4 regions of the Methylobacterium sp. 142-1Y genome follow, and region 2 is predicted to be linked to each of the others. Evidence: riboswitches for the same ligand, from Rfam matches in the RefSeq annotation. Region 2 holds a riboswitch; each other region holds the start of a gene.
What was found. A riboswitch is a leader RNA that binds a small molecule or an ion and turns the genes downstream of it on or off. The one in region 2 is predicted to bind cobalamin.
Positions count from the first base shown of each region.

Region 1: another riboswitch for cobalamin. It lies ahead of AC3AOF_RS14995 (TonB-dependent siderophore receptor); the one in region 2 lies ahead of AC3AOF_RS08800 (TonB-dependent siderophore receptor).
Region 3: another riboswitch for cobalamin. It lies ahead of AC3AOF_RS05665 (TonB-dependent receptor); the one in region 2 lies ahead of AC3AOF_RS08800 (TonB-dependent siderophore receptor).
Region 4: another riboswitch for cobalamin. It lies ahead of AC3AOF_RS20760 (CbtB domain-containing protein); the one in region 2 lies ahead of AC3AOF_RS08800 (TonB-dependent siderophore receptor).

Region 1 is NZ_CM173224.1:3,298,461-3,304,187, reverse strand. Features, by position in the region: gene AC3AOF_RS15010 (DUF6925 family protein) at 1-143, shown strand, start outside; gene AC3AOF_RS15005 (AAA family ATPase) at 146-685, shown strand; gene AC3AOF_RS15000 (hypothetical protein) at 725-952, shown strand; gene AC3AOF_RS14995 (TonB-dependent siderophore receptor) at 1,019-3,085, opposite strand; cobalamin riboswitch at 3,260-3,455, opposite strand; gene AC3AOF_RS14990 (IS110 family RNA-guided transposase) at 3,905-4,918, shown strand; gene AC3AOF_RS14985 (TonB-dependent receptor family protein) at 5,275-5,727, opposite strand, start outside.
Region 2 is NZ_CM173224.1:1,914,378-1,920,104, forward strand. Features, by position in the region: gene AC3AOF_RS08790 (putative bifunctional diguanylate cyclase/phosphodiesterase) at 1-1,457, shown strand, start outside; gene AC3AOF_RS08795 (TAXI family TRAP transporter solute-binding subunit) at 1,649-2,581, shown strand; cobalamin riboswitch at 2,681-2,905, shown strand; gene AC3AOF_RS08800 (TonB-dependent siderophore receptor) at 3,064-5,193, shown strand; gene AC3AOF_RS08805 (hypothetical protein) at 5,193-5,435, shown strand; gene AC3AOF_RS08810 (acetyltransferase domain-containing protein) at 5,429-5,727, shown strand, end outside.
Region 3 is NZ_CM173224.1:1,193,652-1,199,378, forward strand. Features, by position in the region: gene AC3AOF_RS05660 (extracellular solute-binding protein) at 1-571, opposite strand, end outside; cobalamin riboswitch at 836-1,040, shown strand; gene AC3AOF_RS05665 (TonB-dependent receptor) at 1,298-3,427, shown strand; gene AC3AOF_RS05670 (PepSY domain-containing protein) at 3,427-4,845, shown strand; gene AC3AOF_RS05675 (putative bifunctional diguanylate cyclase/phosphodiesterase) at 5,498-5,727, shown strand, end outside.
Region 4 is NZ_CM173224.1:4,536,424-4,542,150, forward strand. Features, by position in the region: gene cobW (cobalamin biosynthesis protein CobW) at 1-144, opposite strand, end outside; gene AC3AOF_RS20750 (DUF1636 family protein) at 141-518, opposite strand; gene AC3AOF_RS20755 (CbtA family protein) at 515-1,261, opposite strand; gene AC3AOF_RS20760 (CbtB domain-containing protein) at 1,348-1,524, opposite strand; cobalamin riboswitch at 1,556-1,755, opposite strand; gene cobU (bifunctional adenosylcobinamide kinase/adenosylcobinamide-phosphate guanylyltransferase) at 1,818-2,387, shown strand; gene cobO (cob(I)yrinic acid a,c-diamide adenosyltransferase) at 2,384-2,989, shown strand; gene AC3AOF_RS20775 (prephenate dehydrogenase/arogenate dehydrogenase family protein) at 3,189-3,974, shown strand; gene AC3AOF_RS20780 (peptidoglycan DD-metalloendopeptidase family protein) at 4,126-5,727, opposite strand, start outside.

The DNA of each region.
Region 1 (5,727 bases), 1.4 Mb from region 2:
AGGATCACGGCGGCGCGGTATCGAGCCGGCACGCGCAAGGAGCCCGGCGGGTGGCGGAGGCGCAAAGCCGCTGCCTTCGCGGCGAGACCGTCGAGGCCGGCCCCGGCGACGATGAGGACGAGGCCGCCGACATCTACGCCTGACCATGTCCCCGATCGTCGAGGGCGGGCGAATGCCCCGCCAGCGGGTCGTCGGCCTGATCGGTTGTCCTGGGGCGGGCAAGACGACCTACGCGCGTCGGTTCGATCCGCGCGAGGGTTGGGTTCACCTCACCCTCGACGACCTGCGGCAGACGCTCTGGCCGCCAGACCGCCAGATGTACTGGGAGGTCCGGCGCGGTGGCTACGACGGCGAGGCGCAAGCCCTGCTGCACCGGGTGAAGGAGGCGGCGCTGCAAGCCGCCCTCGCGCAGGGCTTCAGCGTGGTGATGGCCGACACCCACCTGACGCGCGAGGTCTTCGCGCGCGAGCTCGCCATCGTCGAGGCGCACGGCCTCGCTGTCGAGTGGAAGCTGTTCGACGTGCCCTGGGAGGTGCTGGTGGCGCGCAACGAGGCGCGGGGCCGGCTCGAACCGGCCCACCGACAGCCGGACGCCGTGCTGCAGCTGACTTACGAGGCATTCCGGGCCCCAGATGCCTGGTGGCGGACGCTGCCCCCGGACCGGATCGAGGTCGTCGCGACCTGAACGACACCCTTGCTTATCGTTTCGTAAGGCGGCGGTTCCGTGCACGAAAACACTGACGTCATCCTCAAGCCGACGCTCCTCTACCGCCTGCGGCTGCTTGCCGGGACGCCACGGCACTACGCTGCGAGCGCGACGACGAAGCAGTTGCTGAAGCTAGGCTTGATCGAGGCGACGGGACGCGTTCATCCCGACACGCAGTTCTGCGAGTACGCCTTGACCGCGGCAGGCCGCCGGTCCCTCGCACGGCGAGAGACCGGTGAACCGTGACAGGCGTTACCGCCGCGGGCGTTCGCCGAGGCCGACAGGGTCCTGCCGCAACGGACGGTTCCGCGATTAGAACCGGGCCGTCACGCTGAGCGTCACGCGCCGCGGCTCGCCGACACCGACCCAAAACGAGTTGTAGGATCGTTCGTAGTAGGTCGTATCGAAGATGTTATCGACGTTCAGGCCTACCCGCAGCTTGTCGGTTCGGTAATAGACCAGGGCATCCGCGAGCACGTAGCCCGGCAGCCGGAACGCCTCATTGCCGCTGTCGCCGAGGCGTGAGCCCACCACCCGGACGCCGCCGCCGATGCCGAAGCCCTTCCAGTCGCCGCCCTGCACCTCGTAGACGCCGAGCAGGCTGCCCGAGTGGCGCGGGATGTTGAGCAGCGGCGAGCCGACCCGCAGCACCTCGTCACGCGTCACCGCCGCGTCGATGAAGGCGTAGCCGCCGATCACCCGGAACTCCGGCGTCACCTGACCGACAAAGCCGAGGTCGAAACCCTGGCTGCGCACCGCCCCGGCGGCGATCTGGAAGAAGAAGTCCGCCGGGTCGGTGGTGAGGACGTTCTCCTTCTCGATGTGGAAGGCGGCGGCCGTGATGCCCAAGCCGTCGAACAGGTCGAGCTTGGCGCCCACTTCGTAGCCGAAGCCGGTCTCGGGCGCGAAGGGACGCGTCGCGCGGTCGAAGCCGGTATTGGGGCGGAAGGACGCTGCGACGTTGCCGTAGAGCGAGAGGAACGACAGCGGCTGATAGACGAGGCCCGCGCGCGGCGACAGGCCGGTGCGGTCCTGCTCGGTGCGGTCCCCGGCGTTCTTGTCCCGGAAGGTCTGGTTGTAGAAGTCGGTACGGTTGCCGAGCAGCAGCTTCCATTCCGGGCTCAGCGCGATCTGGTCCTGGGCGTAGAACGCGGTATTGCCGACATTTTCGCTCGCCCGGTACGAGCGCGTGAAGGGCGGCTTCATCTGGCCGTAGACCGGATTGAATAGGTCGAGCGCGAACGGATCGATGCGAGGCGTCGATCGCAGCAGGTTCTCGGTGCTGTTGTAACGCTCGTGTTCGAGGCCCAGCAGCACGGTATGGGCAATGGGACCGGTGTCGAAGCGCCCGACGAGCTCGGCTTGCCCGATCGCCACGCCCCAGGTGAAGTCGTGCCGGCGGAACTCGCGCAGCAGCGTACGGCCGTCGTCGAGAAGGCCGGTTGCACCGGTCTGCAGGCCGGTCAGGCTGCCGGTGTTGAGGTGGGTGGCGAGGCGCAGATGCCAATCGGCGTTGAAGGCGTGCTCCAGCCGCACCTGCAGGATGCCGGCCTCGGAGACCGAATCGTCTCCCGGCTCTCCGAAGAAGCGCGAGCGCGGCACCACCCCGAGGCGGTTGTTCACCGCCACCGTACCGCGATCGAAGGTCGCGCGGTTCCGCAGGTACTGTGCCTCGACCGTCAGCTTGGTGTCGGGAGTGACCTGCCAGCTCACCACGGGTGCGGCGAGCACCCGGTCGCCGTCGACGTAGTCACGAAAGCTGTCCTGGCGGGCGAGGACCCCGTTGAAGCGGTAGAGCACGCTGCCGTCCCGGGTCAGCGGGCCGCCGGCATCGACGGTGGTGCGGGCGGTGCCGAAGCTGCCGAACAGGGCGCCCATCTCGACGAACGGCAGGGCGACTGGCTGCTTGGTCAGGATGTTGATGGTGCCGCCCGGGTCGCTGCGGCCGTAGAGTGCGCCGCTCGGTCCTTTCAGCACCTCGATCGACTGGACGTTCTGTGTATCGGGCGCGCCGTTGTAGCCGCGAGCGATGTTGAAGCCGTTCTGGAAAATGTCCTGAGTGGCGAAGCCCCGCACCGAGTAGAGGGCGAGGTTCTGGTTGCCGAAATCGTTCTGCTTGGCGATGCCGGGCACGTAGTCGAGGGCGCGCTCGACGCGGGTGGCGGCGGTGTCGCGCAGAACCTCGCGGGGGACGACGTCGACCTGCTGGGGCAGGTCGCGCCTCGGCGTGATGGTCTTGGATCCGCTGTAGAGTTCCTCGACGCGGTAGCTCGGCGTCGCCGTAAAGGTGCCCTCGACCGAGATCGGATCGAGCGGGATGGTGGCGTCGGCGGGTGCCGATGAACTCGCGGGCTGGGCGCGAGATGGAAGGGCGGTCACGACGGGCGAGAGAGCGCAGGCGGCGATGGCACAAAGCCGGAGCGACGAACGAGAGCGGGACGGGATCACGGAGCCTCGGTGAACGGCTGTGGCACGTCACCGCGAACGAAGTCTCGCACGGATGCACGCATCCGCCTCGACACCCGTCGGAACACCCCGTCCGACGCGCTTCGCGTGTGACCACGGCTGACGGCAGGTCTCCTGGCTCGCGGGTCAGTGCCCGCCACCGTCTTCCCGGGTGAGGCACCCAGTGACACAGGTGGTGGAGGGCTCGCCGCTTACAGTTGCGGGGGCAGCTGCGGATTAGGACCTGGGTCCTCACCGCATTCCCTTTTGATCCCCGGGGGGAACCGTCGCTGTCTCTGTTACAGCCACGTTTCCGATCGTCAATGTCAGGCAGCGGCAATCCACTGGTTGTGCCGCTCAAAGCACACAACTTTCCTATGGCGAACCCCCCGCTGGCGAGGGAGACATCGGCTAGAGTCCAAATTCTATCAGCTTGGACGTGCGACAGACCGCAGAGGGAGGGAAGCAAGAGCTCGTGATTACGATAGGAAGGTCCGGATTGCTCGCCGAAGCGGTCGATCAAATTGAGAAACCCACAACTCATACTGTTTCCTGTACCTGATGTGTGGCCGTAGGCTGCTACGGCGAGGGCATCCGGCGGTCTCACGGTTTCCCGGTCTGCGTCCCCTGTCGCTCAACGGCGATGGCCGCACGATCGCCTTCCGGCCTGATCCCGGATGTCCTGATGGCTGCTCCGGACAGTCGATCGGGCCCTGCCTCGTGCAGGCGCCCGCGTACAGGACAGGATCACCCATGTCACACAGCGCCACCATCCCCACCGTGGCCGGCATCGATGTCGGCAAGCACTTCCTCGATCTCGGCTTCTTCCCGGCGGCCAAGCCGGTGCGTCAGGACAATACGGAGACCGGCATCGCCAAGCTGATCTCGACGCTCAAGCAGCGCGGGATCCGCACGGTCGCCCTGGAGGCGATCGGCCCCTACGCCTATCCCCTCATCGCCGCCCTGCGTAAAGCTGAGCTCGATGTCGCCCTGGCCGATCCGCGCCAGGTCAAGGCGTTCCGCTCCGCCGAAGGGCTGATCGCCAAGACAGACCGGCTGGACGCCGCCCTCATCGCCCGCTTTGCTCAGCGCATGAGCGAGCACCTGCGCCCCGCCCCGACCCCCGACCAGATCACCCTCAAGGCTCTCTCGACCCGGCGCCGCCAGCTCACCGAGCTGATCGCCATGGAGAAGACCCGCCTGGCCCAGGCCCTCGACCCGGCCATCGCCGACAGCCACAGGGCGGTGATCAAGGCCCTGACGGCTGCCTGCACCGAGGTCGAGGCCGCTCTCGAGGCACGCATCGCCGCCGAGCCTGGCCTGGCGCGCAAGCGCGCGATCCTGACCTCGATCCCCGGGATCGGTTCGCGCATCGCCAGCGTGGTGATCACCGACATGCCCGAACTCGGCACGCTCGACCGCAAGGCGGCGGCCAGTCTGGCCGGGATGGCGCCTCATCCGACCCAGAGCGGGGCTCACCCGGGCCGCCACGCGATTGCCGGTGGGCGTCCCTGCCTGCGCACGGCCTTCTACATGGCCGGGATGGTGGCGGCGCGCAGCTGTCCGGCCTTCCGCGAGCCGTACCGGGCGATGCGAACGGCGGGTAAGCCGGCCAAGGTGGCGATCGTGGCGTCGGGCCGACGCCTGGTGGTGCTGGCCAACGCCCTGGTGCGCGACGACACGACGTTCGAGGCGAGCAAGTTGCAGCAGGGAGAGGCCGGTCGGGGGGAGGAGAACGCCGCGTCCCCTGCGGGATCCGATCCGTGACGAGCGAGAGGAGCGATGTCTTCATCGCTCCTCTCGCCGAGCTTGGCGTTCGCCGGTGGGAGCGGGTCAAGGCCTTGTCGCGCGAAGCGCGAGGGCGCGCAGCGCCCGCCTTGACGCGCTCGCGCCGGTGAACGATCTGACCCCCATACGGCTAAAACCAAGCGCGGCACTGCCGATTGGCCCTTGACCGGCAATACAGTCGCCGATTGATCGCTTCGCGATGCGGAAACCGGCTTCGCTCAGGCGCCGCGCGGGCTGATGATACGGCGTCCGGAAGGAATCTTCCGGAAACAGTATCACGCCTGTGTGTGTTGGGACTGCCCAAGTGAAGCGCATATGCTTGGGCAGTGCCTTTCCTACCAGCGGTAGCGAAGGCCGCCGTAGACGGCCCGACCAGTGCCGGAGTTGAAAATTTCCGAGGAGGCATCGGCGACGCCTGCGATGGCTACGCTTGAGATGTAGTGCTTGTCGAATAGGTTGCGCGCTTCAAGGTAACCCGACCAGCCTGCGCCCGCGTCGAGGCCGACCCTGAAGTTCAGGAGTGCGTAGGCAGGCACCGTTAAGCTGTTAGCGTTGTCGGCGAAGTAAGCTTGCGGTGACCATTCGACGTTGGGACCGGCGAAGAAGCCGCTCGGATGCCGGTAGAGCAGCTCGGCGCGGAGATAGTGGGTCGGCACGCCGGGCAGGCGGTTGTTGCCGTAGCGCGCGTCACGGTCGAAGAAGAAGTCGTTGTACGTGTAGGCGGCGTTGAACCAGACACGATCGTCACCTGAGACGAGCGACTTGAGGAAGGCGACGCCGAACCCGGC
Region 2 (5,727 bases):
CCGGCCCGAACGGCCACCTCGTCGAGGCCGAACTCAGGGGAGCGGACGGCGAGGCGCTGCCGGTCGACGTGATCCGGCGGCCGCTCGGCAACCGGCCCTTCCACGCCGTCGCGGTCCGCGACCTGCGGGCACGGCGCAAGGCCGAGCAGGACATCCAGTTCCTGGCCCACCACGATACCCTGACCGGCCTGCCGAACCGGGCGAGCTTCCGCGCCCGCCTCGACGAGGAGATCGCCGCGGCGCGCTCCGGAGGCCGCCTCGTCGCCGTCCTCTGCCTCGACCTCGACCGCTTCAAGGACGTCAACGACCTCTACGGCCACGCCATGGGCGACGGCCTGCTCCAGGCCCTGGCGCGCTGGATCGCCCCGGTTCTCGGCCCGCGGCAGATGATGGCGCGCCTCGGCGGCGACGAGTTCGCGATCGTGATGCCGGACCTCGCGCGCGCGGAGGAGGCCGGGCTCCTCGCCGAGGAGATCCTGCGGGTGATCCGCGAGGGCAACCAGCGGGCGGGCGCCGGCCCGATCCTGGCGACCAGCATCGGCATCGCGCTGTGCCCGACCGACGCGGAGGACGCCCAGACCCTGCTCAACCACGCCGACGCCGCGCTGTACTGCGCCAAGAACCATGGACGGGGCGTCCACCGGTTCTTCGAACCGGTGCTCGCCGCGCAGATCCGCGATCGCCGCTCCCTCGAGCACGACCTGCGCCACGCCGTCGAGCGGGGCGAGTTCCGGATCGACTACCAGCCGCAGATGGCGATTGACACCGGGATCGTCGTCGGCTTCGAGGCCTTGCTGCGCTGGCAGCACCCGGAGCGCGGCAACGTCCCGCCGGACCAGTTCATCCCGATCTCGGAGGAGACCGGCAGCATCCTCGGCATCGGCGAGTGGGTGTTGCGCGAGACCTGCCGCGAGGCGGCCTCGTGGGACAAGCCGCTGCGCATCGCCGTCAACGTCTCGGCGGTGCAGCTCCACGCCCCGGGCTTCGCCGAGCTCGTCCACGAAGTTCTGTTCACCACAGGCCTCTCTCCCGCCCGGCTCGAACTCGAGATCACCGAGACAGCGCTCGTGCGCGATCCGGTGCGGGCGCTCGCCGCCCTGCGCCGGGTCAAGGCGATGGGGGTGCGGATCGCCATGGACGATTTCGGCACAGGCTACTCGTCCCTGTCCAACCTGCGCGCCTTCCCGTTCGACAAGATCAAGATCGACCGGTCGTTCATCCGCGCCGTCGACGTCAACCACGAGACCGCGGCGATCATGCGGGCGGTGCTGGGCTTAGGGAGGGGGCTGGGCCTGCCGGTCCTGGCGGAGGGCGTCGAGACCTCGGCCGAGCTCGCCTTCCTGGGGGCCGAGAACTGCCACGAGGCGCAGGGCTATCTTCTCGGCCGCCCCGGCCCGATCGCCCATTTCGCCGAGCATACGAGCGAGGAGCCCGGAGACGAGAACGCGGCGGCGTGAGGCTTTCGGCGGGCGGGGCAGGCCCGCCGCCGGAACGGCAACCCGACCGTCGACGGGCAGGGGAGGTGACGGCCCGGTCGCATGCGTGGCACCGCAGGCGGCCCCTATGCCGGTGGACGGCGTGAGCCGTGGCTTGAGCGGAGGCGGGCCGGGTGGCACCACCGTCGGGACGGTCGAGGACACCTTAACCCATGTTGAATCGCAGGTTGATCGCCGCTGCCGCCTGGATCGGCCTCCTAACCTCCGCCCATGCTGGCGAGCCCCTGCGCCTCGTCCTGGCCACCGCGACGCCCGGCGGCGGCTTCCCGGCCTATGGCGAGGCGCTGGCGGCGGCGATCCGGGAGGTGGACCCGGATCTCACCGTGGAGTTGCGCTCCAGCAAGGGCTCGACCGAGAACCTGGTTCTCCTGCGTGACGGACGGGTCGATCTCGGCCTCGTCCAGGGCGAATACGCCTACGAGGCGCTTGGCCAGCAGGGCGCGCCGCCGGCCGTGACCGTGGTCGCCCCGGTCTACGCGGCGCCGGGCCTGTTCGTGGTGCCGGCCGACAGCCCGGTTCGCAGCCTCGACGACCTGCGCGGGCAACCGGTGGCCCTGGGCACGCGCAGTTCCGGCCTCACCGCCATGGGCCGGACGATCCTGCGCGGGGCAGGCATCGACCCCGAGCGCGACATCGGGCCGATTCTCCTCGACCATGCCGGCGACGGCCCGGTGATGGTACGGGCAGGCCAGGCCGCGGCCCTGTTCGGCGGCGGCACCGGCTGGCCGGGCTTCCGCGCGATGGCCGAGGGTCCGGGCGGGGCTCGCTTCCTCGGCCCCCCGGCGACGGCTCTTCCGGCGATCCTGGCGGCGAGCCCGTCCTTGCGGCGCATCACCGTGGCGCCCGGCACCTTCCCGGGCCAGGACGCGGCAATCGACACCGTGGGATCGTGGAGCTTCATCCTCGGCAAGCCCGGCCTCGACCCGGCGGCGGTGGCCCGCTTCGTCGCAGCGATCGACAAGGCGAAGCCGGCCCTCGCCCGGCACCTGCCGCACGAGCGGCCGAGCGACCCCCGCGACCTGTCGGGGGCGGTTCCGGCATCCTGGCTCCATCCGGCGACGGCGGCCTTCCTGCGCGGCGAGTAGGCCCGGGCCCGTCGCCGGCCGGTGTGTTCCTGTGGACACAGGTTCGGTAACATTATTACATTGCGTTTCCGAGTGTTGCTTACGCACGGTCGGGCTGCCATGGATGGTGCCGCCAAGGTTCCCCGGGTGCTGAGCCCGCGGGCGAAGCGGGAGCTCGGTGACCCCATCGGATGCGGAAGCATCCGCGGTGAGGCCGAGGCTGCCCCCGCAACTGTGAGCGGAGATGACCCGCCGCCGAAAGCCACTGGTGCGCCTGGCACCGGGAAGGCGAGGCGGGACCGGTGCTCCGCGAGCCAGTAGACCTGCCTCGGCATGCGCCTCGCGGCGCGGTCACGTCCCGCGGGCGGTGCGGCCCGGGGGAGCGGTCGGGCTGTGCGCCGCGCGATTTTCGCGCGGCCTTCGGCCTGCCACTCGCCCGGACGCATTCGCGCGGCAACATCGAGTATGCTTCGTTGAGAACCCGCCCGCCTCTTCATCATCCCATGCCCGCCCTGGCGACCGCCCTGGGGTTGATCCTCGCGGCCGGCACCGCGCACGGGCAGGAGACCATCGCCCTCGACGAGGTCGTGGTGGCGGGCGCCCCTGCGCTCCCGGCGCCCTCCGCCGCCGGCACGATCGGGCTCATCGGCCCGACCCCGGGCTTTCGCGGCGACCGGGCGGTGAGCAGCACGAAGACCGATACGCCCCAGCGCGACGTGCCGCAGGTCGTCACCGTCGCGCCGCGAGAGGTCGTCACCGACCTCGCGGCGACGCGGGTCGACCGCGTCCTCACCTATATGCCGGGCGTCGCGCAGCAGAACAATTTCGGCGGCCTCACCATCTTCAGCTACGCCATCCGGGGCGTCACCACCTCGGAGCTGTACAAGAACGGCTTTCCCCTCAACCGCGGGTTCCCGCCGCCGCCCGACACCCAGAACGTCGAGCGGATCGAGGTGCTGAAGGGCCCCGGCGGCGGCCTGTTCGGGCGCAGCGACCCGGGCGGCCTCGTCAACATCATCACCAAGCAGCCGACCGCGGAACGCTTCGTCGAGATGGGCGGTCTTTGGGGCTCGTTCGAGCAGGTCCGCGGCACAATCGATTCGGGCGGCGCGCTCAACGAAGACGGCACGCTGCTCTACCGCTTCAACCTCGCGACCGGGCGCCAGAACAGCTTTCGCGATTTCGTCGACGGCGACCGGCTGTTCGTCGCCCCCGTCGTGAGCTGGCAGGTCACGCCCGACACCAAGGTCACGGTCGAGACCGAGTTCCTGAGGAACCGCACGGTGTTCGACCGCGGCGTCATCGCGATCGACAACCGGCTCGGGTTCCTGCCGATCTCGCGCTTCCTCGGCGAGCCGGGCCAGAGCATCCGGCAGACCAACGACTCGATGCAGATCCGGGTCGACCACCGCCTCGATGCCGACTGGCAGATGCGGCTTGCCACCTACCTCAACTCCAACTCGCTCGCCGGCGAGGCGGTCGAGGTGCGGGACATCGCCGCCGACAACCGCACGGTCCTGCGCGACCGCAACTATCGCAACTACCGCGCCGCCGTGGCCCTCGGCCAGGCCGAGCTGGTCGGGCGCTTCGATACCGCCGGGATCGGCCACACCCTGCTGCTGGGCTTCGAGCGCGAGAGCACCGACGGCACCTACCAGCAGATCCGCTCCAACACCCGCCAGGATCCCTATTCCCTCGACATCTACGCCCCGGTCTACGGCCGGCCGCTTCCGAACTACACCCGTCAGACCAACGGGTTCGAGCAGGTCACCAACACGGCGCTCTACGCCCAGGACCAGATCGCGCTGTCGCCCGAGTGGAAGGCGCTGGTCGGCGTGCGGTTCGACTTCTTCGAGCAGTCGTTCCGCGAGCGCACCACCGGGGTCCGGAGCGACCAGACCTACTTCGCCGCCACGCCCCGGGCCGGCCTCGTCTACCAGCCGCTGCCGGATCTGTCGCTCTACGCCAATGTCGGCACGAGCTTCCGGCCGAATATCGGGCCCGACGCGGCCGCCTCGTCGTTCAAGGGCCCGTTCGCGCCGGAGACCGGCCTCGGCTACGAGGTCGGCACCAAGCTCGACCTGTATGGCGGGCGTTTAAGCCTGACCGGCGCCGCCTTCCGGGTCGAGCGCCAGAACGTCCTCACCGCCGATCCCAACAACACCGGCTTCTCGATCGCCGCCGGCGCGGTGCGCAGCCAGGGCTTCGAGTTCACGGCGGCCGGCCAGCTCTCGCCGTCGATCAAGGTCCTGGCCGGTTACGTCTTCGCCGACGCGGTCGTCACGAAGGACAACGTGCTGCCGGTGGGTGCCCCGCTCATCAACGTGCCGCGCCACTCGGGCAGCCTGCTCGCGGTGCACGAGGCGCAGGAGGGGCCCTGGAAGGGGTTCGGGATCGGCGGCGGCGTGCGCGCCGTCGGCGAGCGGGCGGGCGACGCCAATGGCGGCGCCTTCCGGCTGCCGGGCTACATCGCCGTCGACGCGCTGGCCTATTACAAATGGGAGAACGTCCGTTTCGGCCTGAACGTCGAGAACATCTTCGACACCACCTATTACGAGAGTTCGCTCAACGTCTTCCGGGTCTATCCGGGTGCCCCGCGGCGGTTCACCGGCACCCTGTCGGTGCGGTTCTGATGGCGGCCGTTCTCCGCAAGGGCGATGCCGGCCGGGATGCAGCCGCCGCCCGTGCCCGGCACTACCGCCAGCGTCTCGCGCCGGTCCTGGCCGCCATCACGGCGGAGGCCGGCGGGACGCCCGAGGGCATCGCCGCCTCCCTGACCCGGCGCGGGGTGCGCAAGCCCCGCGGCGGCCGGGTCTGGACGCCGCCCGACGTGCGCCGGCTCCTCTCGCGGCTGGCCTCCGAGACTGCATCGTGACGGCGCCGGATACCCCCACCGCCCGCATCGGCTCGATCGATGCCTTGCGCGGCTTCGTCATGCTGCTGATGCTGGTCGATCACGTGCGGGACATCTTCTACGTCCACGCCCAGGTCCGCGACCCGATGGATCTGAGCGTCACCGCGCCCGACCTCGTGGTGACGCGGCTGATCTCGCATCTCTGCGCACCGGTCTTCCTCCTGCTCACCGGCCTCGCGGCGAGCCTCTACGCGCGTCGGCACGGTACCGGCGCGACGGCGCGCTTTCTCCTCACCCGCGGCCTGTTCCTGGT
Region 3 (5,727 bases), 720 kb from region 2:
AATTGGCCGGACGGGCATACATGAACTTGCCCTTGTTCTGGCGCGCCCAGGCCAGAAGCTCCTCGGCGCTCGTCGGCACCGTCTTCACCCGCTCGGGCATGTACTCGATCAGCGGGCCCGACGGGTACCAGGCGACGCACAGGCCCTGGCCCTGCGCCAGGCCGTTCAGCCTGAGCGCGGCGGGCTGATAGATGTCGGCGGGCTTCGGCAACTGGCCGGCATAGGGCTTCAGGTCGATCCACAGCGTCTGCTCGATGCCGGCGGCGATGCCGTCGGTGCCGGTGAGCACGAGGTCGATGTCGACCCGGCCGGCGGCCTGCTGGGCCTTCAGCTTCGAGGGCAGTTCCGGCGCCGGTGCCTTGGTGAAGGCGAAGCGCGAGACGATGCCGGGCTTTGCCCGGCGATAGGCCTCGATCGCCTTCTGGGTGAGCGCCAGGTTGCCCGCGACATCCACCACCGTGACGACGACGGGCGAGGTCGGCAGGGCGAGGTTCGCCCAGGCGCGCCCGCCGAGGACGAGCCCCGCCCCGGCCGCGAGCCCCGCGACCGCATTGCGGCGTGTGATCGTCATGTTTCCCCCGTTTTGCTGCCTGCGGGCTCTGCCGGCCCTTGAGCGACGACGGATCGCTCCATACTTTCATCCATTGGTGCACTAATATTTTAGGGCGTCAAGTCTGCCGTTGCGACAGGTCGCCGGGCTCCGCGCCGCGTTGCGCCATCGACCGGGGGGACAGTGGACCGGATCGCCACTGCGCGGGCGGCCCATCCGGCGAGGCGCCGCGCATCGCCCCCGTGAGCGACCGCGCGATCACCATTGCTCCTTCGTAACCGAATCGCTAAGCTTGCCTCCGACGGTTCCCTCCGGGGATCAAAAGGGAACGCGGTGAGGGTGACGAGCCCGAAGCCGCGGCTGCCCCCGCAACTGTAAGCGGCGAGCCTTCCATCACCTTACGTCACTGGGGATCCTCGACGCTCCCTGGGAAGACGATGGCAGGCGCTGACCCGTGAGCCAGGAGACCTGCCGTCAGCCGTGGTCACACGCGAGCACGTCGGGCGGGGTGTCCTGATGGGTGTCGAGGCGAGAGGCGAGGAGCCTTCGCCCCGCTGTCGTTCGCGGTGACGTGCCACAGCCTCGCGCCGTCCCGCCATGCTCGCTCCCCTCCCCTCCCGATCCGCCGACAGGACGCGCGCAATGCGTCCTGCAGATCGTCCGGGAGAGTGGAAATGTAACTTTATAACGTTACATTTTTTGCGAGACCGGCTACGGACGGGGCGCCATCCTGCCCTGGACTCTTCCATGCCCGCGCTCCGCGCCCGTCGCTCCACCGCCCTCGCCGCCACCGTCCTGCTCGTTGCCGCCCCTGCTTGCGCCGAGGAGATCAGCCTCGACCGCATCGACGTCGCGGGGGGCCGCAACCGCGAGGAGGCCGCGCCCGGCCTCAACCTCGCGACGCCGTCGCGCTCGGGGTCCCGCCTCGGCCTCACCCCGCTCGAGACCCCGGCGAGCCTCGACATCATCAGCGGCGAGACCGTCCGGGCCCGGGGCCAGAACACCGTCGAGGAGGCGGTGACCCAGAACGCCGTCGGCATCACCAGCATCGCGGCGCCCGGCAACGGCAACCTCGCCTTCACGGCGAGGGGCTTCGCCGGGGCCGGCTCGGTGCAGCAGCTCTACGACGGCACGCGGCTCTATGTCGGGGCCGGTACGGTCACCTTCCCGTTCGACACCTGGTCGGCGGAGCGGATCGAGGTCCTGCGCGGCCCGGCCTCGGTGCTCTACGGCGAGGGCGCGATCGGCGGCATCATCAACGTGGTGCCGAAGAAGCCGGTCTTCACGCCCATCGGCGAGGCGCGGGCGGCGATCGGCTCGGACGGCCTGGCACGCCTCGCCCTCGACAGCGGCGGGCCGGTCGGCGAGAACCTGGCCTACCGGTTCAATCTCAGCGGCAACTGGGCCGACGGCTGGGTGAAGCCCGACGGCGATTTCCGCAATCTCGCCCTCTCGGCCGCGGTGACCTGGCGGGCGGCGCCCGACCTGAGCGTCACGCTCTCGCACGACCTCGGTTATAACGAGCCGACCCGCTACTGGGGCTCGCCGCTCGTCGGCGGCCGGGTACCCGACCGCTTGCGCTTCACCAACTACAACATCCGGGATTCGCAGATCGCCTGGTTCGACAACTGGACGCAGTTGCGCACCGAGTGGAACCCGACTCCCGACATCACGATCCGCAACACCGCCTACCGCCTCTCGACCGAGCGGCATTGGCGCGACGTCGAGCAATATACCTACCAGCCGGCGACCGGCCTGATCCAGCGCAGCGACTATATCGAGATCTTCCATCACGAGGAGCAGATCGGCAACCGCCTCGATGCCACGTTCCGCGGCAGCCTGTTCGGGTTCAAGACGTCGACGGTCCTGGGCTTCGACGTCAACCACGTCGATTTCCGCCGCGACAGCAACTCCCCCTTCGACGGCGAGAGCGTCGTCGATCCGTACAATTTCGCCCAAGGGCGCTTCATCAACCTCACGGGCACCCGCACCGACATCGTCTCGCGCACCCGCCAGGCCTCGGTCTTCGCCGAGAACCGGCTGGAGCTGACGCCACAATTCGCCCTGGTCACGGGGGTCCGCTACGACGCCCCCCGGGTGGCGGTGAACCGGCCGCTCGCGTCGACCGCCTTCGAGAAGACCTTCGATTCCGTCAGCACCCGCGTCGCCGCCGTCTACAATCCGACGCCCGACCTCGCCCTCTACGCGCAATACGCCACCGCCGCCGATCCCCTCGGCAGCCTGATCACCACCAGCGTGGCGCAATCGCAGTTCCAGCTCGCCACCGGCGAACAGGTCGAGGCCGGCGCCAAGGGCCTGTTCGACAATGGCCGCGGCGAGTGGACCTTCGCCGCCTACCACATCCGCAAGGACAACCTGCTGACCCCGATCCCCGACCGGCCGACGGAGGTGGCCCAGGTCGGCAGCCAGTCGTCCCGCGGCGTCGAGGTCGCCTTCGCCTACCAATTGTCCGATGCGTGGCGCATCGAGGCCAACACCGCCCTGCTGCGGGCCCGCTACGACAACTTCGCCCAGACGATCAACGGCGCCGCGGTGTCGTTTACCGGCAACGTCCCGGTCGACGTGCCCCAGCGCGTCACCAATGTCTGGCTGGCCTACGCCTTCGCGCCGGGCTGGGTGGCGCGGCTCGGCGTCAACGATGTCGGGCCGGTCTTCAGCGACTTCGCCAATACGGTGAAGCGGCCGGGCTACACGCTCCTCAACGCCACCCTCGACTGGCAGGTGACGCCGACCTCGCGCCTGTCGCTGCGCGGCTACAACCTCACCGACCAGCTCTACGCGATCTCGGGCAACACCAATTCCTGGCTGCTCGGCCGCCCGCGCTCGGTCGAGCTCGCCTATCACGTCACGTTCTGATGAAAGGTGTCGTCAAGCGCCTGAAGCGATGGCTGCATCTCGGCCATCGCTGGCTCGGCATCGCGACCGCGCTCTTCATCGTCACCTGGTTCGTCTCCGGGCTGGTGATGCTGGCCGTCGGCTTCCCCACCCTCACCGAGGCGGAGCGGGTCGCGGCCTTGGGGACGCTCCGCCTCGACGCCGTGCGGCTGACGCCGCAGGGTGCGCTGGAGCGGTCGGGGAGCCCGCGCTTTCCCGCCCGCCTCACCCTGGCGATGCGGGGATCCGAGCCCGCCTACTGGATCACGCAAGGAGACGGGCGGCGCCAGGCGCTCTCGGCGGTGACCGGCGAACCGTTCCCGCCCCTCACCGGGGAGGCTGCGGCGGCGCTCGCCGCCACCCATCCGGCTTCCCGCCACACGGTCGATCTCGGCCTCGTCACCCGCGACCAGTGGACGGTGACGGCGCGCTTCGATCCGCTGCGGCCGTTCCGCCTCGTGGGCTTAAGCGACGCGGCCGGGACCGAGCTGTACCTCTCCGCGGCCACGGGGGAGCTCGCCCTCGACACCACCCGGACCGAGCGGGTGTGGAACTGGGCCGGCGCCGTGACCCACTGGATCTACCTCACGCCGCTGCGGGCGCGGGCGGGGCTGTGGCAGGACGTGGTGCTGTGGGTCTCAGGCATCGCCCTCGCCGGGGGAGTGAGCGGCTACGTGCTGGGCTTCGTCCGGCTGATGCGCGGCCGACTCACGCCGTATCGCGGCTGGGCCGCCTGGCACCACCTCGTCGGCGTGGCGGGCGGCCTCGTCGTCGTCACCTTCCTGCTCAGCGGCTGGCTGTCGATGAACCCGCGCGGCTGGTTCGGGCCCCGCGCGCCCGACGCCGCCATGCTGGCGGCCTATGCAGGGCAGACGGCCCCCGTCTTCCCCGCTCGGACCGACGCCCTCGCGGGAGCGCCCGCCGGCACCGCCGCGCTCGATTTCGCCTGGATCGGCGGAAAACCCATCGTCGTCGCCACCGGCCCGGGCGGCGCGGCCCCGTGCTGCGGCACCGCCCCGACGCCGGACGCGATCGTGGCGGCGGCCCGCGCGATGCTGCCGGGGGCGGCGTTGCGCTCCGTGACCCGGCTCGAGGCGCCGGATGCCTACTGGTACGACCGCCACGGCGCCCCGCCCCTGCCGGTCCTGCGGCTCGCCTTCGACGATCCGGCCGGAACCTGGTTCCACATCGATCCCGCCACCGGCACGATCCTGGGGCGGACCGACCGCAGCGGGCGGACGAACCGCTGGCTGTTCGATGCCCTCCACACCCTCGATGCCGGCCCCCTGGCGCAACACCCGGCCCTGCGGCTGACGGTGATCGTCGCCTTCAGCGCCCTCGGCCTGGTGGTGTCGGGAAGCGGCGCGGTTCTCGGCTGGCGCCGCCTGCGCCGCGGTTGAGCAGGACAGGTTTTCCCGTCGGTCCGTCGTGAGTGGAAACAAAAAATCTCGTGTCCGGCACGAGACCGGCGGCAACACCGCCCCAATTCGGCCGCGTCGGCTCGACCCGAGATCGCCTCGCGACGCCGGTTTCACTGACATGTCGTTCTGAAGTTCATCGAATACGTTGCCTCATCTCGCGGCGGCGTCCGCGAAGACGGAACCGGGACGGAAAGCGGCGGCGTCGCGGATCAGCAGGACGCCCCGGCGGCCCCGATGATCGAATTGAGCACGATTGACTACGTTAACCGAGTGACGTTTAGGTATGGTCGCGCTGGAACCGCCACGACTCGACCTGCAACGCCGACGGAAAAACTGCAACTTAAACCACCTCCGGTTGTGATTTCGTGGGTCGTCTTCCACCGATCTCGATCTCCGGACATTTCGACATGCAGGCCGTGCATCCGTCACGCTCATAGGCCATGCTGTCATTCGGATTATACGGCAGGAAAACGAGACGATCTGACAAGCAATCCGGTAGTCGATGCGCTTTCCATTGAAGCTATACCATTGCGGCGGCGCGCAAAAGAGTCGGAATGGCAGCCCGTGATTTAGATACCGATAACTTTCGGGTTGCATAGTGCCAGGGACCGAAGCCGCTGGACGAGCCGGGATGGCCCTGCACCTCAAGCAATTTCCCAGATTCCTGGCGGAGCGCCGCGGGCCGGTGATCATCGGCCTGATCGTGGTGGTGGTGCTGTGGATCGGCGTGGCGGCCAAGCACGAGAACGACGTCAGGGGCGCGCTGCAGGATTCCGAGCGCACCACGCACAATTTCGCGATGGTGTTCGAGGAGAACGTGCTGCGCTCGATCGGCGAGATCGACAAGTCGCTGCTCTACAT
Region 4 (5,727 bases), 2.6 Mb from region 2:
GAAGCCGACATCGCCGAACTCGTTGACGATGATCGCGAGCCGCCTTCCGTCGTTGTGCTCGATGGCGTGGCGCACCAGCGTCGTCTTGCCGGCGCCGAGGAAGCCGGTGACGATGGTGCAGGGAATCTTGTTCAGGATGGTCATGCGGTCACCGGCGCGGGAGGGATGCGGGCAACGACACCCTTGCGGAATTCCTGCGGACGCGCGCGCCAGGGCACGATGCCGTCCGGGGTCCCGGCATAGAGGCCGATGCCGTCGAGGATAGTGTCGGCGGCGATGTTCGGGTCGAGGTCGCCGTAGACGTAGGTCCAGCGGCCCGGGCTCGCGACCGCGACCGTGCAGGGCCGCTTGCAGACCGAGAGGCATTCCACCGGCTCGATCCGGATCGGCGCCCCGGGCCGGGCCGCGAGGGCCTGCGCCAGCGCGTCGTGCAGGCGGGCCCCGGCGCGGGGACCTTCGCCTGTATCGGCGGCGTCGCGGCAGGTGGTGCAGACGTAGAGGGTGACGGGTTCGCTCACGCGGCCACCTCGCTGCGGCGAGCGACGCCTTTCGACCCGCTCACCGCCTCCCAGGCCCAGCCGAAGGCGAGGCCGAGCACGGCCCAGAAGGCGAAGCCGATCGCCAGCGACCGGGCCGCGAACTGCGCCGCGAAGACCGGCGGCATCGCGGAGATCTCTTCGGGCCCGTGCGGGGCGCCCCAGACATGCGGCGCGACGATGAGGGCGAGGCCGAGGCCGATCGCGGCCGGCCCGCGGCGGATTGCCACCAGGTAGAGGCCGATCGCCGTGGCGAGCGCGGTCGCCACCCACCAGAGCTGGCGCGATTCGAGCCCTGCCGCGGCGATGCCGGGCAGTTCCGGCGGCAGCCCGATCGCCGGAGCCAGGCTGGCGGCGAGAAAGCCGCCGATGCCGAACTTCAGCGCCTCGGAGGGCGTCACCGCGCGGCCGGTCGCGACCAGCACGGCGCCGAGAAGCAGCGCGTAGCCGACGCCGCTCACCAGGGTGGCGAGCGCCGTGAAGGCGAGGCGCGGCAGGCCGGGCGCCGGCTGCCATTGCGGCTCGGCCCCATGGTCGTGGCCCGCATGGGCGAGCACGATCAGCGGGTTGGCGAAGGCGTGACGGGCGGGGGCGACGGCCTCGGCGGTCTCGTATTTCTCCGCCGCCAGGATCAGCGGCGAGGTGAGGGCGAATTGCAGCGCGGAGGCCACGCATGCGGCCAGGAAGCCGGCGACCAGGGCCGCGGCGAGCAGACGTTTCGTCATGGGAGGATCACCTGCACGACCAAAGGGCCGCGGGCCCACGCCCGGTCAGGGCGCAGGCCGCACGGCCCGAAAGGATTCGGCCCTGGTCAGTGGCAGGGGAAGTTGGCGGAGTGGCGCCAATCGTGCGCGGCGTTGTGCAGGGCGACCACCGGCGCGAAGCCGGAGACGAACAGCAGGCCGACGCCGAGGGTGGCGGCGAGGAGGACGGCGCTCAGGCGCTCGCCGACCAGGGCGGGGGAGAGAGACCGGGTGATCGCGACCATGACGAACTCCTGCCGCCCCACCGGCGGCGTCGAGAGAGAAGGGGTGACGGCAGGTCTCCTGGCTCGCGGCCTCGTGCCGGCCCACCGCCTTCCCGGATCGCTCCAGTGGCCGATGGCGGACCGTGTTCGACCGCTCACAGTTGCGGGGGCAGCCGCGGCCCGCCGGAGGCTTCCGGCTTCCGCGTTCCCTTTTCACCTCGTCACCGAGGCACCGTCGCGCCGACCCTAGCGGGTCGGGAACGGGCTTGCAATCGACGCCGGCTGCCGCGACACCTCCGGCCCCGAGGTTTTCGATGCCAGATTTCGACGAGGAGAGGCCCGTGCCGGACCGGAATCGCGCCGCCCCGCGCCTGACCCTGGTGCTGGGCGGCGCCCGCTCGGGCAAGAGCCGCTACGCCGAGGGGCTGATCGAGGCGCAAGCAGGCCCCTGGCGCTACGTCGCGACGGCGCAAGCCTGGGATGACGAGATGGCTGCTCGCATCGCCGAGCACCGCACCCGCCGGCCCCCGCCCTGGGAGACGGTCGATGCGCCCCGCGACCTCGCAACGGTGATCCGGGGAGCGCCGGCCGGCCGGCCCGTGCTGGTCGATTGCCTGACCCTGTGGCTGACCAACGCGATGCTGGACGAGGCGGCCGACCTGGCGGCGGAACGCGATTCTCTGATCGAGGCGTGCAAGGCGGCACCGGGGCCGCTGGTGCTGGTCTCGAACGAGGTGGGGTTCGGCATCGTGCCGGAGAATGCGCTCGCCCGCCGGTTCCGCGACGAAGCCGGCCGCCTTCATCAACGTCTCGCCACCATCGCCGACCGGGTGGTGCTGGTGGTGGCGGGGCTGCCGATGATCATCAAGGGAGACGATCGATGAGCGGAGACGAGGCGGCGCGCCACCGCGCCAAGATGGAGAAGCGCAAGGCGGTGCAGGATGCCGAGGTGGCGGGCAAGACGATCGAGAAGGGCCTGCTCATCGTCCATACCGGCCCGGGCAAGGGCAAGTCGACCGCCGCCTTCGGGCTTATGCTGCGCGCGCTCGGCCGCGGCTGGCGGGTCGGGGTGGTGCAGTACATCAAGGGCGCCTGGGAGACCGGCGAGCGCTTCGCCCTGGAGCGTTTCGCCGATCAGGTCGCCTGGCACACGATGGGGGAGGGCTTCACCTGGGAGACCCAGGACCGCGACCGCGACGTGGCGGCGGCGCGTGCCGCCTGGACGCAGACCGAGGCGCTGATGGCCGATCCGACCGTCCGGCTCCTGATCCTCGACGAGCTCAACATCGCCTTGCGCTACGACTACCTGCCGCTCGCGGAGGTGGTGGAGGCCTTGAGCCGGCGCCGGCCGGACCTGCACATCGTGGTGACGGGCCGCAACGCCAAGCCGGAGCTGATCGCCGCCGCCGATCTCGTGACCGAGATGGGGCAGGTCAAGCACCACTTCGCCGCCGGGGTGAAGGCCCAGGAGGGGATCGAGTTCTGATCGACGCGTTCCGATTGACGACCCGGGCCGGATCGGCGTAGAGGCTCGGCCATGACCAGCCTCTTCCTGTCCGGACTCTATTACGCGCCGCTCAGTTAAGCGGCAGGGTGCTCGTCATCTCTCAACCGCTGCGACATGCCGGCGGTTGAGGCTCCAGGATACCAGGACCCGCCGGCCTCGCTCCCATCCGAGGTCTCCCGTGCCGTCCTCCCCCATCCCGCTTCCCGCCCTCGGCCTGATCGGCTTCGGCGCCTTCGGCCACCTCGTCGCCACGCATCTGGCGCCGCTGTTCTCGCTGCGGGTCCACGACCCGTTCGCGCCCGATTCCGCCTTCGCGGCGGCCGGCGTCGCGCGGTGCGGCCTCGCCGAGGCCGCCGCCTGCCCGGTGGTGATTCTGGCGACCCCGGTCTCGACCCTCGCCTCGGTGGTGCGCGACGTCGCCCCGCACCTGATTCCCGGCGCACTCGTCCTCGATGTCGGCTCGGTGAAGGTGCGGCCGGCCGCGATCATGCGCGCCGGCCTGCCGCCGGGCGTCGACATCGTCGCCACCCATCCGCTGTTCGGGCCGCAGAGCGCGCGGGACGGGTTGCGCGGCCTCAAGATCGCGGTCTGCCCGGTGCGGGGGAACCGCGCCCGACGGGTCGGCGCCTTCCTGCGCCGCGCCCTCGGGCTCGACGTGATCCTGACGACGCCCGAGGCGCATGACCGGGAGGCGGCGGCGGTGCAGGGCCTGACGCACCTGATCGCCAAGGTGCTGGTGGCGATGGAGCCGCTGCCGACCCGGATGACGACCCGCAGCTTCGACCTCGTGATGCAGGCGGTCGGCATGGTCCGGCACGACGCGCCGGAGGTCTACCATGCCATCGAGCGCGAGAACCCTTACGCGGCGGAGGTGCGGCGGCGGTTCTTCGGCCTCGCGGCGCAGATGGATGAGGAGTTGGGGGAGGGCGCATGCGTCGGGGAGACATTGCGGCTCGAGGCCTGATGCCATTCCGGATTCCGCGTCGCGGCCCCGGGATGTCGGCTTCCTCGGCGCTGGAACGCTGCACCATCGCGTTGCGGGACGATCTTCTCGCCGCAGACGCGAAAAAGCGGGACGCTCGCGCGCCCCGCTTCCTCGCTCGCCCGATCGGGCGTCAGTTGCTCGCCAGGTGCGGCACCGGATCGACCGGGGTCGCGCCCTTCCGGATCTCGAAGTGGAGCTGCGGCGAGGTGACGTTGCCCGACGCGCCGGACTTGGCGATGGTCTGGCCGCGCTTCACCTTCTCGCCGGGGCGCACGTCGATCTCGCCGTTATGGGCATAGGCCGAGACGTAGCCGTTGGCGTGACGCACCAGAACCAGCTTGCCGTAGCCCTTCACGTCGCTGCCGGCATAGGCCACGGTGCCCTCCTCGGCCGCCTTGACCGGGGTGCCTTCGGGCACCGCGATGTTGATGCCCTCGTTGCCGCTCGAGCCGTAGCCCGAGATCACGCGGCCGCGGGCGGGCCAGCGGAAGCTCGATTGCGGATCGGGCGCGGGCGCCGCCGGGGCGACGGCCGGGGCCGGCGCCGGCTCGGGCGCCTTCTCGGGCAGGGCCGCGACCTTCACCGGCTTGACCGGCTCGGGCTTTTGCGCAGGCTTCACCTCCGCGACCTTCTTGGGCTCGGGCTTCGGCATCTCGGCCAGCTTCGGCTCCGGCTTCTTCACCTCCACCGGCTTCACCTCCGCCTTCTTGACCTCCGCCTTCTTGGGCTCGGGCTTGACCGCCTCGGCGACTTTCCTGACCTCGGGCTTCGTCTTCTCGACGAGCCTGGGCTCGGGCTTCTTGATCTCGGCCTTCTTCGGCTCGGGCTTGGGCTCGACCTTGGCGACGGCCTTCGGCTCCGGCTTGTGGGGCTTGGCCGCGACCGTCTCTTCCTCGTCGTCCTGCGGGCGCGCGGCCACCTTGGCGACGGGCTTCGGCTCGGGGCGCTGCGGCTTGGCGGCGACCCGCTCCTCCTCCTCGCGCGGCTCGGGCTTGCGCGGGTTGAGCTTGGCGGCGCGCTCGGCGGCGGCGGGCGCCACCGCCTTGGCCTCGGCCTGGCCGGGGCGGGCATGGACCTTGCGGACCGGCTCGGGGGCCGGCTCCGGCTCCGGCTCGCGGCGCGGGGGCTCGCGGCGGACAGGCTCGGGGCGCGGCGCCACCTCGGCGACCCGGCGCACCGGCTCGGCGGCACGGGTCTCGGCGGCACGGGTCTCCGCGGCTCGGGTCTCGGCGACCTGCATCCGCGGCGCCGGGGGCACGGCGCGGGCGCTCATCGCCGGGGCGCCGCCCGCATGGTAGACCGGGATCACGATCTGGCGGCCGGGGGTGACCTGTGCGGCGCTCGACAGGCCGTTGGCCTGGAGGATCGCCGCGGAGGGCACGCCGAAGCGGGTCGACATCTGGTTCAGGCTGTCGTTGGCGCCGACCGTGATGGCGGTGCCGCCGGCCGCCGACCAGCCGGCCGGGCCGCCGGTCACCGGGGACGCGGCGGCGACGCGCGGCGTCGACACCGGTGCGGAGACCTGACGGTTCGACAGGGCTGCTCCCGCCATCGGGGCCGAGAGCGGCCGCGACTGGATCGGCGTCGAGCGCACCGCCGGCGCCACCGCCCCACCGTCGGGCAGGCTGCCGGTGGCACCCGGATCCCCGCTCGCACTCGATGAGAACGGGTTCGAGAACGGGTCGAGCCGCACCGCATCGGTGCTGCAGGCCGCCGAAGCGCCCCCGATCAG